Regions from separate parts of the Spirillospora sp. NPDC052242 genome, predicted to be linked through region 1. Evidence: predicted binding sites of a transcription regulator. Region 1 holds the regulator's gene; the other holds the start of a gene.
The links. The regulator HspR, encoded in region 1, represses chaperone genes until heat shock. The targets are predictions, from matches to a motif close to ANTTGAGTCNNNNNGACTCAANT.
Positions count from the first base shown of each region.

Region 1 (6,970 bases):
CCCGACTCCTACGTCGCGTGGGCGTCGTCGTCCCCGCGCCCGGACCGGGCGGAACTGGACGAACTCGGCGCGGCCGCCCGCCGCTGGTTCGGCCCCCGCTGAGGGAGGCGCGGCCGCATCCGAAATACGGCCAGGTTTTCGGTCTCTGTCAAAGGGCCCGAATCGGCGGTCAAGGGGCCTGAGCGGTTTCGATACTGGGTGGTATTTATGCCCCGCTTCACGACCTTGATTGCTATTTGAGATTTTGCGCCTGTCATGCGGCGACTTGTGGGTAAGGTGCAGTCTCCTGCAACTCTCATTCGTGGGGGAATGGGCCTTGCGCATCGATGACTGCCTTGCGCGGATGATGGCGATTCCCGGGGCGCAGCGGGTGACTCTGGTGGACTGCGCGAGCGGGCTGGCCGTGGCCTCGGCCGGCCGGGACGACCGCGTCGACCAGCACGAGGACGCCGCCGGGGCCACCGACGTGGTGCGTGCGGTGCTCGGCTCCGCGGCGCTCAGCGCCACCCCGGACGGCGACGACGTCGAGGAGATCATCGTGTGCGGGTCCGCCGGATATCACCTCCTGGCCCTCACCGGTCCCGATCTCGACGGGCACCTGTTCGTCCATTTGGTGGTCGACCGCGAAAAGGGGAATCTGGCCCTGGCGCGTCTCCGGATGCAGGGGCTCGTGCGGGAAATGGCGGTCCGGTGACAGCGCCGAACGGGGCGGGCGAGGTGCTGCGCGCCCTGCACGGACTGGAACGGGACGGGCGCAGCGGCGTCCTGCGCGTCGGCGACGTTGGATCGTTCGAGGTCGCCGACGGCGCGGTCGTCCACGCCGAATGCCGCTACACGGCGGGGGACTGGGCGGAGCCGATCGCACTGTTCGACGCGGCGTGCTTCCTGCTCGGCGTGGAGGGCGCGCCGCGGTTCACCGAGGGGCCGGTTTCGCGGGGCGCGGCCCGCCCGGTGACCGCGGCGACGCTCGCCTGCGAGCTGCGCCGGCGGCGCGACCTGCTGGACGCCGAGTGGCCCTCGGCCGACGTCGACGCGGCACCGGTCGTCCCGGTGCGGCGGGTGCGCCGGCAGCGGGTGTTCCTCACCGGGCTGCAGGCGGAGATCCTGCTCAACGCGGACGGCCGCCGCACCCCCGCCGAACTCGCCCGCGACCTCGGACGGACGGTGTTCGGCTGCCTGCTGTCCGTGCGGGGGCTCGCGGCGGCGTCGCTGGTGCGGGCCGTCCGGCCGGGCGCGCCCGCCGAGCGGCGCGAGCCGTCCCGCGAGCCGTCCCGCGACCTGTTCGACGGCGGGATGCCCCGGGACGGCTGGGCGCCCGCCGACCACCAACTGCTGGAGCGGCTCCGCGCCGCGCTGGTCGAACTGTGACGGGAGCCGGAGTGCTGGAGGCGGAGGTGCAGGCCGAACTGCTCGGCCTGCGGAAAATTCCGGGGCTCACCGGGAGCCTCGTCGCGTCCGTGGACGGCCTGCTGATCGCGCACGACCTGCCGCCGACGATCGAGCCGGCGTCCATGGCGGCGGTCACGGCGTCGCAGCTCGGGCTGGCGAACCGGGTCGTGGACACCGCGCACGGCGGCGGGTTCCGGGAGGTCGTCGTGCGCGGCGCCGGATACGTGGTGACGTACGCGGCCGGGCCGGCCGCGTCGCTCACGGTGCTCGCGGAAGGGGACGTGAATGTCGGCCGGCTCCATCTGGAGGCGCGTCCGGTGGCGCGCGCCGTCGCGGCCCTCCTCGCCGCCACGAAGAGATGACCCGGAACCCGAGCAAGCAGTACGCACACGCAGAGAACCCGAATGGAAGGGGAGGCACATGCCGAATCTGGACACGACCCTCAAAGAGATGATGTCGATCGACGGCGCGCTCGGCGTCGCGGTGGTCGACTACGGCAGCGGGATGGCGCTCGGCCACCTCGGCAGCTCCAACACGTTCGACCTGACGGTCGCCGCGGCGGGCAACACCGAGGTGGTGCGGGCGAAGCTGCGGACGATGGAGCAGCTCGGCATCCAGGAGGAGATCGAGGACATCCTCATCAGCATCTCCACGCAGTACCACATCATCCGGCCGGTGACGGGCCGCAAGGGCAAGGGCCTGTTCATGTACATGGTCCTCGACCGGGGCCGGGCCAACCTGGCGCTGGCCCGGCACCGGCTCAAGGACATCGAGCAGAACCTCGAGATCTGACCCCGGGGGCTGGCCCGGGAGGCGCCGCGCTACTTCGTGAGCGTCAGCCCGCGCGCGGGCTCCACGGTGAGCCGGTCGGCCGCCTCGTCCAGGTCGACCACGACCTCGTCGCCGTCGCGGACGTCCCCGGCCAGCAGCTCGCGGGCCAGCTGGTCGCCGATCGCCGTCTGGACGAGCCGGCGCAGCGGCCGCGCCCCGTACAGCGGGTCGTAGCCGGTCAGCGCGAGCCACTCGCGGGCCGCCTCGGTCACGGTCAGCGTGAGCTGCCGCTCGGCGAGCCGCTCGGCGAGCCTGTCGACCTGCAGGTCCACGATCCGGGTGAGCTCGGCCGTCGAGAGGGCGTCGAACAGGATGACGTCGTCGAGCCGGTTCAGGAACTCGGGCTTGAACGAGTTCCGGACGGCGTTCCAGACGGCCTCGCGCTTCGCGCCGTTCTCGAGCGTCGGGTCGACGAGGAACTGCGACCCGATGTTCGAGGTCAGGATCAGGATCGTGTTGCGGAAGTCGACCGTGCGGCCCTGCCCGTCCGTCAGCCGCCCGTCGTCCAGCACCTGCAGGAGGACGTCGAACACCTCCGGGTGGGCCTTCTCGACCTCGTCCAGCAGGACGGCCGAGTAGGGGCGGCGGCGGACGGCCTCGGTGAGCTGGCCGCCCTCCTCGTACCCGACGTATCCGGGCGGGGCGCCGACGAGCCGGGCGACGCTGTGCTTCTCGCCGTACTCGCTCATGTCGATGCGGGTGATGGCGCGCTCGTCGTCGAACAGGAACTCCGCGAGCGCCTTCGCCAGCTCGGTCTTGCCGACGCCGGTCGGGCCGAGGAACAGGAACGAGCCGGTCGGCCGGTCGGGGTCGCTGATGCCCGCGCGGGCGCGCCGCACGGCGTCCGACACGGTCCGGACGGCCGCGGACTGCCCGATCAGCCGGCGGCCCAGCTCGTCCTCCATGCGGAGCAGCTTGGCGGTCTCGCCCTCCAGGAGGCGCCCGGCGGGGATGCCGGTCCAGGACGCGACGACGTCGGCGACGTCGTCCGGCCCGACCTCCTCCTTGACCATCGCGTTCGTGTCGTCGGCGGCCTCGGACGCCTCCTCGAGCTGCTTCTCCAGCTCGGGGATCTCGCCGTAGGTGAGCCGGGAGGACGTCTCCAGGTCGCCGTCGCGCTGCGCCCGCTCGGCCTCGCCGCGGAGCTGGTCGATGCGCTCCTTGATCTCGCCGACCCGGTTCAGCCCGGCCTTCTCCCGCTCCCAGCGGGCGTTCAGGCCGGACAGCTGCTCCTGCTTGTCGGCGAGGTCCTTGCGGAGCCGGTCGAGCCGCTGCCGGGACGCCTCGTCGGTCTCCTTCGACAGGTTCAGCTCCTCCATCCGCAGCCGGTCGACGGCGCGCTGCAGCTCGTCGATCTCGACCGGCCGGGAGTCGATCTCCATGCGGAGCCGGGACGCGGCCTCGTCCACGAGGTCGATCGCCTTGTCCGGCAGGAACCGGGAGGTGATGTACCGGTCGGACAGTGTCGCCGCCGACACCAGCGCCGAGTCGTTGATCTGCACCTTGTGGTGCGCCTCGTACCGGCCCTTCAGCCCGCGCAGGATCGCGACGGTGTCCTCGACGGACGGCTCCCCGACGAACACCTGCTGGAAGCGGCGTTCGAGGGCCGGGTCCTTCTCGATGCGCTCGCGGTACTCGTCCAGCGTCGTCGCGCCGATCATGCGGAGCTCGCCGCGCGCCAGCATCGGCTTCAGCATGTTGCCGGCGTCCATCGCGCCCTCGGCGGCGCCCGCCCCCACGACGGTGTGCAGCTCGTCGATGAACGTGACGATCCGCCCCTCGCTCTCCTTGATCTCGTTCAGCACGGCCTTCAGCCGCTCCTCGAACTCGCCGCGGTACTTCGCGCCCGCGACCATCGCGCCGAGGTCCAGGGAGACGAGGGTCTTGCCGCGCAGCGACTCGGGGACGTCCCCGGCGACGATCCGCTGCGCGAGGCCCTCGACGACGGCGGTCTTGCCGACGCCCGGCTCGCCGATCAGCACCGGGTTGTTCTTCGTGCGCCGCGACAGGACCTGGACGACCCGGCGGATCTCCGCGTCGCGCCCGATCACCGGGTCGAGGCGCCCGTCCCGGGCGGCGGCGGTCAGGTCGACGCCGTACTTCTCCAGCGACTGGTACGTGGCCTCGGGGTTCTCGCTGGTGACGCGGGCGTGCCCGCGCACCTTCCCGAACGCGTCGAGCAGCGCGTCCGGCGTCGCGCCCGCCTCCTTCAGCAGCCCGGCGGCGGGGCCGCCGTCCGCCGCGAGCCCCACGAGGAGGTGCTCGGTCGAGACGTACTCGTCCTCCAGCTGCCGTGCGCGCGCGCCCGCCGTGGTGATGGCGCGGTGCAGCTGCGCGGACAGCCGCGGCGCCGAGACGGTCGAACCGGCGGCCTTCGGCTGCGCGGCGAGCTGCTCTTCGGCGCGCCGCCGGATCGCCTGCCAGTCGGCCCCGACGGCCTCGAGCAGCGGCACCGCCGTGCCGTCCTGCAGCGAGATCAGCGCCACCAGCAGGTGCTGCGGCTGCACCTCGGGGTTCCCCTCGGCGGCCGCCCGGCGGATCGCGACCGACACGGCCTCCTGGCTCTTCTGCGTCAGCTTGTCATCCATGATCCGCTCCCCCTGCGTCCCTCAGAGCCCTGTTCGGCGGCCTAGTCGCGCTCGGGCCGCTGCTGCCAGACCACGACGCTGGTGCGCCGGATCGGCACCAGGTCGGAACCGGGCGCGCCCGGGTCGCCGTGCCGCCGCTGCTGCGCCAGCCGCGCCGCGACCGCACGGGTCGATTCGAGTTCGTTCGCGAGCTCGTCCAGGGCGGCGTGCGCCTTGGCGAGCTCCTCGCGGAGCCGCGCGTTGTCGCGCTGCAGCTCCAGGATGTGCTTGATGCCCGACAGGTTGATGCCCTCCTCCTGGGAGAGCCGCTGGATCTCGCGGAGCAGCACGATGTCGCGCATCGAGTAGCGGCGGCCCCGGCCCGCCGTCCGGCCCGGGGACACCAGCCCCATCCGGTCGTACGTCCGCAGCGTCTGCGGGTGCAGGCCGGAGAGCTGCGCCGCCACGGAGATCACGTAGACCGGTGTGTCGTCACCGAACGGATCCATGATCACTCCTGTCTGGCCTGCTTGATCAGGTCGGCGCGCAGCTCGTCGCCGCCGCCCGCGTCCCGCAGCTTGGCCAGCGCTTCCCGCGTCTGGTCGTCCAGTTTCGCCGGCACCTGCACGTCGACGGTGACGAGCAGGTCGCCCTTGGTGCCGTCCCGCCGGGTCGCGCCGCGGCCCCGGACGCGGAACGTGCGCCCGTTCGGGGTGCCCTCGGGGAGTTTCAGCGTCACCGGCTGCCCCTGGAACGTCGGCACCCGGATCTCGCCGCCGAGCGCCGCCTCCGGGAACGTCACCGGCACCGACAGCGTCAGGTTGTCGCCGCTGCGGCCGAACACCGCGTGCGGCTTCACCTTGATGTTCACGTACAGGTCGCCGTTCGGGCCGCCGTTCTCGCCCGGCGCGCCCTTGCCCTTCAGCCGGATCTTCTGCCCGTCGGCGACGCCCGCGGGGACGCGCGCCTGGATCGTCCGGGTGCCGGTGGCGCGCCCGCTGCCGTGGCAGGTCGGGCACGGGTCGTCGACGACGAGGCCGCGGCCCCGGCACTCCTTGCACGGCTCCTGGAACCCGAAGTTGCCGAGGTTGCGGGTCTCGTGCCCGGTGCCCTCGCAGCTCGGGCACACCCGCGGGACGGTCCCCGCCTTCGCGCCCGTGCCGCGGCAGCTCCCGCACGCCGCCTCGCTCGTCAGCTTGATCGGGACGGTCACGCCGTTCATCGCGCGGCCGAACGTCAGCGTCACGTCCGTCTCGACGTCGGCGCCGCGCCGGGCCCGCCGCGTGCCGGTGGTGCGGGTGCCGCCGCCGCCACCGCCCCGGTTGAACAGCCCGCCGAACAGGTCGCCGATGCGCTCCCCGGCCCCGCCGGTCTGCGTCCCGGCGCCCCCGGTCTGCCCGAAGATGTCGCCGAAGTCGAACGGGAAGCCGCCGCCCTGCTGCCCGCGGAAACCGCCCGGCATGGACCGCACGGAGTCGTACTCCTTGCGGCGCTTCTCGTCGGAGAGGACGTCGTAGGCCTCGGAGACCTCCTTGAAGCGGTCCTCGGCGTCGGCGTCCCCCCGGTTCGCGTCCGGGTGGTACTTGCGGGCCAGCTTCCGGTAGGACTTCTTGATCTCCTCCTGCGACGCGGTCTTCGAGACACCGAGGACCTTGTAGTAGTCCTTCTCCAGGTAGTCCTTGGTGCTCACGGCGCCCCGCTCTCTGCTATGCCCACTTGCCTACGTCCAGTCTGCCGCCCGGCGTCCGGCCCGTCCCGCCCCGCGCGGGGACGGGACGGGCCGTCCGTGCGTCACTCGTCGGACTTGCCGGAGCCGTCCGCCCCGTCCGACGACTCGTTCGCCGCGCCGGCCGCGTCGGCGGCGCCCTCAACGGCGCCGGCGTCGCCGCCCGCGTTCGGGTCGGGCTCGGCCACCGCGACCCGCGCCGGGCGCAAGATCCGCTCGCCGATCCGGTAGCCGGGCTGCAGGACGTCCATGACGCTCGTCTCGGTGACGTCCGCCGAGTAGGAGTGCATGAGCGCCTCGTGCACCGTCGGGTCGAAGGGCTCGCCCTTCTCCCCGTACTTCTCCAGCCCGAGCTTCCCGGTGACCGCCTCGAGGGCCTCCCCGACGGACTTGAACCCGCCGGTCAGCTCCTCGTGGTCGCGGGCGCGGCCGATGTCGTCCAGCACCGGCAGCAGCT
Region 1 is NZ_JBFAUZ010000036.1:71,893-78,862, reverse strand. It holds gene AB0L25_RS27325 (FAD-dependent monooxygenase) at 1-102, shown strand, start outside; gene AB0L25_RS27320 (roadblock/LC7 domain-containing protein) at 317-694, shown strand; gene AB0L25_RS27315 (hypothetical protein) at 691-1,368, shown strand; gene AB0L25_RS27310 (roadblock/LC7 domain-containing protein) at 1,365-1,751, shown strand; gene AB0L25_RS27305 (hypothetical protein) at 1,810-2,181, shown strand; gene clpB (ATP-dependent chaperone ClpB) at 2,211-4,808, opposite strand; gene AB0L25_RS27295 (heat shock protein transcriptional repressor HspR) at 4,850-5,296, opposite strand; gene dnaJ (molecular chaperone DnaJ) at 5,299-6,477, opposite strand; gene grpE (nucleotide exchange factor GrpE) at 6,579-6,970, opposite strand, start outside.

Region 2 (6,970 bases), on a different contig from region 1:
CTCGTCGTCGGCTCCAACTTCGGCCGCGAGAAGCACCCCGCGTGGACCGGCAACCTCCTCAAGACGCCGGAGGCCGAGGTCCTGTTCCGGGGCCGCGCCGTCCCCGTGAAGGCGCACCTCCTGGACGACGACGAACGCGCGGAGGCGTGGCCCCGGCTCGTCCGGGTCTGGCCGGTGTACGACCGTTACGTGGAGCGCACCACCCGGCGGCTCCGCATCTTCCGCCTGACCCCCCGCTGACGCGTCACGAACCGCGCAGGGACCGGGACAGCCGGCGGCCGAGGAGCAGGTACGCGAGGACGACGCCGGCGACGTTCAGGATCACGTCGTCGATGTCGAAGGCGCGGCCGACCACGAACGCGCCCTGCACCAGCTCGATCGCGAGCGAGAACAGCGCCGTCAGCACGGCGAGCCGGACCGGGCCGCGCAGGCGCTTGGCCACCAGCGGCAGCAGCACCCCCATGGGGGCGAGGAGGGCGAGGTTGCCGCCGAGCTGGAGCACCGCCTCCTTGGTCGGGCGGTCCAGGTAGAAGCGCAGGGAGTCGCCGGGCCTGAAGTTCGCCCCGGCCTGCCCCTCGTCGCGGACGGGCGTCAGCGTGAGCTGGAACGCGACGTAGCAGAACGCGCCGAGCAGGCCGAGCGCCGCGACGGCGACGGCGGCGCGCAGCGCGAGGACGTACCTGGGGACGCGTTCACCGGGCGGGGCGGGCTGCCACATTTCGACCAACACGGCGCCCCTCCTCCCCCGGGCGCGCCCGCCCATGCCCGCCGGCACGAATCGGACATCCGAAATGCCGCGCAACTCCCGAACCCGAACCCCGCCGGGGCGCCGTGGACAGGCGGACGCCCGCGACCCCGTGCGGGGTCGCGGGCGTCCCGGCCCGTCAGGCGGCGACGGCCGTCGTGGCGGGCTCCAGCGCCAGGTCCAGGACCTCCCGGACGTCGCTGACGGTGAACACCGTCATGCCGTCCAGCACCTCCTGCGGCACCTCCTCCAGGTCGGGCTCGTTGCGCTTCGGGACGATCGCGGTGGTGATGCCGAGGCGGCTCGCGGCCAGCAGCTTCTGCTTCAGCCCGCCGATCGGCAGCACCCGCCCGGTCAGCGACACCTCACCGGTCATCGCGACGTCCGGCCGCACCGCACGTCCCGACAGCAGCGACGCCAGCGCCGTCGTCATCGTGATGCCCGCGCTCGGGCCGTCCTTCGGGATCGCGCCCGCCGGCACGTGGACGTGGACGCCGCGGTCCTTCAGGTCGCCGACCGGCAGCTCCAGCTCCGCGCCCCGCGACCGCAGGTAGCTCAGCGCGATCCGCGCCGACTCCTTCATCACGTCGCCGAGCTGCCCGGTGAGCGTCACCCCGGTGTCGCCGGTCTCCCGGTCGGCCAGCGACGCCTCGATGTACAGGACGTCCCCGCCCGCGCCGGTCACCGCGAGGCCGGTCGCGACGCCCGGCACCCCGGTGCGCCGCTCGCCGCGGCTCAGCTCGACCTCCGGCGTAAACCGGGGCCGGCCCAGGTAGTCCTTGAGGTCGTCGCGGCCGACCGAGACCGGCAGCGTCGCCTTCTCCAGCGCGACGTTCGCGGCGATCTTCCGCAGCACCCGCGCGATCGACCGGTCCAGCGACCGGACGCCCGCCTCGCGGGTGTACTCGGACGCGAGCAGCCGCAGCGCCGCGTCGTCCAGCGTCACCTCCGACGGCTCCAGCCCCGCCTTGTCGAGCTGGCGCGGCAGCAGGTGGTCGCGGGCGATCGTCACCTTCTCGTGCTCGGTGTAGCCGTCGAGCTGCACCAGCTCCATCCGGTCCAGCAGCGGCCCGGGGATCGCCTCCACCACGTTCGCCGTCGCCAGGAACAGGACGTCGCTCAGGTCGAGCTCGACCTCCAGGTAGTGGTCGCGGAACGTGTGGTTCTGCTCCGGGTCCAGCACCTCGAGCAGCGCCGCCGTCGGGTCGCCCCGGTAGTCGGCGCCGACCTTGTCGATCTCGTCCAGCAGGACGACCGGGTTCATCGACCCCGCCTCGCGGATGGCCCGCACGATCCGGCCGGGCAGCGCGCCCACGTACGTCCGCCGGTGGCCGCGGATCTCGGCCTCGTCGCGGACGCCGCCCAGCGCGACCCGGACGAACTCGCGGCCCATCGCCCGCGCGACCGACTCGCCCAGCGACGTCTTGCCGACCCCGGGAGGCCCGGCCAGCGCGAGCACCGCGCCGCTGCGCCGCCCGCCGACCACGCCGAGCCCCCGTTCCTCGCGGCGCTTGCGCACCGCCAGGTACTCGATGATGCGCTCCTTCACGTCGTCGAGACCCGCGTGGTCGGCGTCCAGGATCTCGCGGGCGCCCGCGATGTCGTAGGCGTCCGCGCTGCGCTCGTTCCACGGGATGTCGAGGATCGTGTCGAGCCAGGTGCGGATCCAGCCGCCCTCCGGCGACGCGTCCGACGACCGCTCGAGCTTGTCGACCTCCTTCAGCGCGGCCTCCCGCACCTTCTCGGGCAGGTTCGCCGCCTCGATCCGGGCGCGGTAGTCGTCCTCCTCGTCGGCGGGGTCGCCGTTCAGCTCGGCCAGCTCCTTGCGGATGGCCTCCTGCTGCTGCCGCAGCAGGAACTCCCGCTGCGTCTTCTCCATGCCCTCCTGCACGTCCTTGCGGATCGTCTCCGCGACGTCCAGCTCGGCCAGGTGGTCGCGCGCCCAGCCGATCACGAGGGTGAGCCGCTCGACGACGTCCGGCGTCTCCAGCAGCTCGACCTTCTGCTCGTCCGACAGGTAGGGGGCGTACCCCGCGTTGTCGGCGAGCGTCGAGGGGTCGTCGATCTGCTGCACCACGTCGACGACCTGCCACGCGCCCCGCTTCTGCAGGATCGCGCTGACGAGGCCCTTGTACTCCTTGGCCAGTTCCTGCGCCCGTCCGGACGGCGCCTGCTTCTCGATCAGGGTCCCCTCGACCCACAGCGCCGCGCCCGGCCCGGTCGTCCCCGTGCCGATCCGCACCCGGGCGACGCCGCGCACGACGGCCCCCGGCTCCCCGCCGGGCAGCCGCCCCTCCTGCTCGACCACGCCCAGGGTCCCGACCGCCGCGTACTGCCCGTCCAGCCGCGGCACCAGCAGCACCCGCGGCTTGCCGGGCGTCCGTATCCCCGGCCCCGTCGTCTGCGCCACCGCCCGCGCCGCCTCGATGGCCGCCCGCACCTCCGCGTCGCCGGACAGGTCGAGGGGCACCACCATGCCCGGCAGAACGGCCCCGTCGTCCAGGGGCAGCACCGGCAGCGTCAGGGTCTCGCTCATGCTCACTCCAAGTCCGTGTCGTGCCGGCCCCTCGGGAGGACCGGCGACCCAACCCCGGAAGGTTGAGTCATCCACACTCAAGAAAACGGAGCAGCGATTTGTTTCCTCCCCCCGTTCGCTCTCAGCGATCAAGCCCGGAGACCCTCCCTGCCCTCTCCAGGCGAACGTGTGCGGACCAGCGGGTGACGGCGGCCCGGGACGGCCGGCTCACCGTCCCTCGGACGCACCTGGCGCTGGTGTCGGCGCCGGCGCCGGGCCTGCTGCCACGAAGGTAGGCGCCCGGCCAGAACCGAGCTTAGGATCGCCGGGTGAAGGTCCGATCTCTCGCATTTCGCACAGATCTCCTGCTCCGCCGTCTGGCCGGCTCGGTCATCGTGGACCACCCGTCTCACCAGGTGGTCCGGACGCCCGCCAACCCGTCCTTCTGGTGGGGCAACTTCGTGCTCGTCGCACCCCACGCGCTTGCAGAGGCTCCCGCCCTGTTCGCGGCGGAATTCCCGGAGGCGTCGCACCTGGCGATCGGGGTGGACGGGACCGAGGGCGAGGCGGGCCGGCACGCAGAATGGGAACGGCTCGGAATCAGCGTCGAGACCGACACGGTCCTCACGGCCTCCTCTCTCAAAGTCCCCGCACGGCCGGCGCAAGCCGACCTGCGCAAGCTGACCGAGGCCGACTGGGAACAGGCGGCCCGCCTGCGGCACGCGTGCGATGAGTCGGAACCCTCGGAGGAGAACACCACGTTCCGGACGGCCAAACTCGCTGAGGAACGACGCCTGTGCGAGGCGGGCGACATCACCTGGTTCGGCGCGTTCGTGGACGGTGAGATGCGCGCGGGCCTGGGCGTCGTCCTCGACGGCCAGGGACTCGCTCGCTACCAGCAGGTCGAGACCCATCCCGCCTTCCGCCGCCGCGGCCTGGCCTCCTCGCTCGTCCACTTCGCCGGAGTGCAGGCCCTGGCCGAGGGAGCCCGAACACTCGTGATCGTCGCAGATCCAGATGCCGAAGCGATCGGGATTTACCGATCACTCGGATTCACCGACACCGAACGCCAAGTCAGGCTTCAGCACACGGCCGACACCCCCTCTGAAGCAAAGCCTCGCGCCACAGAATCCGCCAAGTTGAGTTGAACACCAGACCGACGCAACACGCCCCGACACTTGTCGGATCGCAGCCCAACGCATGACACTCGCGGGCGAGCACTACCTCGGCACGCTGGTGCTCCGCCACCGGCTGACGGCGGCCCTCGCCGACGCGGGCGGCCACATCGGTTACCACGTCGTCTCGCAGTGGCGTCGCCAAGGCCACGCCACCCGAATGCCGGCCGCCGGGCTGGACGAGTGCGCCCGGCGCGGCCTCGCGCGCGTGCTGCTGACCTGCGCGCCGGGCAACGAGGCGCCCCCGCGGTGACGCGCCGGGCCGGGGTCGTGGTCCGGATTAATGGTTTTCCGCTTCGCGGGCCGGAACGGATAATGAGGCCGGTGAAGCTGACTCATTGGCCGATGTTCGGGCTCACCCTGCGGACGCCGCGCCTGGAGCTGCGGCTGCCGGATCTCGCGGAACTCCACGCGCTGGCCGAGCTCGCCGCCGACGGCGTCCACGACCCCGGGACGATGCCCTTCATGACCGCGTGGACGGACGGGACGCCCGAGGAGCGGGCGCGGAACGCGATGCAGTACCACTGGCGGCAGCTCGCGGAATGGACGCCGCGGAAGTGGTGCCTGGACCTGGTCGTGTTCCTCGACGGCCGCGTCGTCGGGACGCAGGGGGTCTCCGCCGCCGAGTTCGCGGTCGTGCGCGAGGTCGGCACGGGGTCGTGGCTCGGGCGGCGCCACCAGGGGCGGGGCATCGGGACGGAGATGCGCGCCGCCGTCCTGGAGCTGGCCTTCGCCGGTCTCGGCGCCGAGACCGCCGCGAGCACGGCGTTCGTCGACAACCCCGCCTCGCTGGCGGTGTCGAAGAAGCTGGGGTACGAGCCGAACGGCGTCGACCGGGTCCGGGTGCACGACGAGATCCGGCGGGACCAGCGGCTCCTGCTCGACCGCGCCGGGTGGGAGCGGCACCGGACGGTGGACGTCGAGATCGCGGGGCTCGAGCCGTGCCTGCCGCTGTTCGGCCTGTGAGGGTGTCGAAGTAGGGTCGGCGGCATGGCGAGTTCGGACGCCCCGGACGTCGAGGTGTTCGAGGGGCAGCGGCCCCGGCTGATGGGGCTCGCGTACCGGATGCTGGGGTCGGCGGCCGAGGCCGAGGACGTCCTGCAGGACGCCTACCTGCGGTGGAGCCGGGCCGATCGCGTCGAGGTGCCGGCGGCGTGGCTGACGACGGTGGTGACGAACCTGTGCCTCAACCGGCTGTCGCTGGCGCGGGTGCGGCGGGAGCGCTACGCGGGCCCGTGGCTGCCGGAGCCGGTGCTGACCGCGGACGGGGCGCTGGGGCCGCTGGAGACGGTGGAGCAGCGGGAGTCGGTGTCGTTGGGCGTGCTGGTGCTGCTGGAGCGGCTGTCCCCCGCGGAACGCGCGGTGTTCATCCTGCGGGAGGCGTTCGGGCATCCGCACCGGGAGATCGCGGAGATCCTCGGCATCGGGGAAGACCATTCCCGCCAGCTCCACCGGCGGGCGCGCGCGCACGTCGGGGAGGACGGCCGGAAGCGCGACGTCGACGCCGGACGGCACCGGCGGATCGTCGAGACGTTCTTCGGCGCGACGCTGGACGGGGACGTCGCGGCGCTCGAGCGGCTGCTGGCCGAGGACGTCGTGGCCGTGGCGGACGGCGGCGGCGAGGTGACGGCCTCGCGGCGGCCGGTCACGGGCCGCGCGGCCGTCCTGCGGTATCTGGCCGGGCTCGCGCGGCGGCCGGAGGCCGCGCTGGTGACGTCGCGTGTCGCGGAGGTCAACGGGGAGCCGGCCGTCCTGATCTGGATCGAGGACGCGCTGTACGGCGTCCTGTCGGTGCGGGTCGAGGACGGACGCATCGACCGTGTGCGGACGATCCTGGCTCCGCGCAAGCTCGCGTTCGTCGCCGATCAGCTCGTGTGATCGGCGTCACCCGGCGCGGCCGTCACGGACCGGGCGTCCGTCCGGTTCAGCTTCCGACTCTCAACGAGGAGGAAGCATGACCCACCGCATCGTGGTGCTCGGCGCGGGCTACGCGGGGCTCGGCGCGGCCAAGCGCGCCGCCAAGGCCGCCGGACGGGACGCGCGGGTGACGCTGGTGAACGCGTCCGACCGTTTCGTGGAGCGCGTCCGGCTCCACCAGCTCGCGGCCGGCCAGGACCTGGCGGACCTGCCGCTCGCGGGCCTGCTCGACGGGACGGGCGTCGACCTCGTCGTCGCCCGCGCGGCCGGCCTCGACGTGGACGCCCGGAAGGTCCGGCTGGACGGCGGCGCCGAGCTCGGCTACGACACGCTCGTCTACGCGCTCGGCAGCGCCACCGACCTGGACGCGGTGCCGGGGGCGCGCGAGCACGCGCTGACGGTCGCGGGCGCCGCGGAGGCCGGGCTGCTGCGGGACCGGCTGCCGGGCCTCGCGTCGGTGACCGTGGTCGGCGGCGGCCTGACCGGCATCGAGGCGGCGACCGAGCTGGCCGAGTCCCGGCCGGGGCTGCGCGTCGGCCTGGTGACCGACGGGCCGCTCGGCGCGAGCCTCGGCTCCCGCGCGCGCCGCTACCTGCACCGGACGTTCGAGCGGATGGG
Region 2 is NZ_JBFAUZ010000051.1:36,127-43,096, forward strand. It holds gene AB0L25_RS32800 (nitroreductase/quinone reductase family protein) at 1-240, shown strand, start outside; gene AB0L25_RS32805 (VanZ family protein) at 245-730, opposite strand; gene lon (endopeptidase La) at 885-3,281, opposite strand; gene AB0L25_RS32815 (GNAT family N-acetyltransferase) at 3,590-4,408, shown strand; gene AB0L25_RS32820 (GNAT family N-acetyltransferase) at 4,461-4,688, shown strand; gene AB0L25_RS32825 (GNAT family N-acetyltransferase) at 4,751-5,401, shown strand; gene sigJ (RNA polymerase sigma factor SigJ) at 5,426-6,313, shown strand; gene AB0L25_RS32835 (NAD(P)/FAD-dependent oxidoreductase) at 6,390-6,970, shown strand, end outside.
Region 2: the regulator HspR is predicted to act here: its motif matches at 3,342-3,364, upstream of lon (endopeptidase La).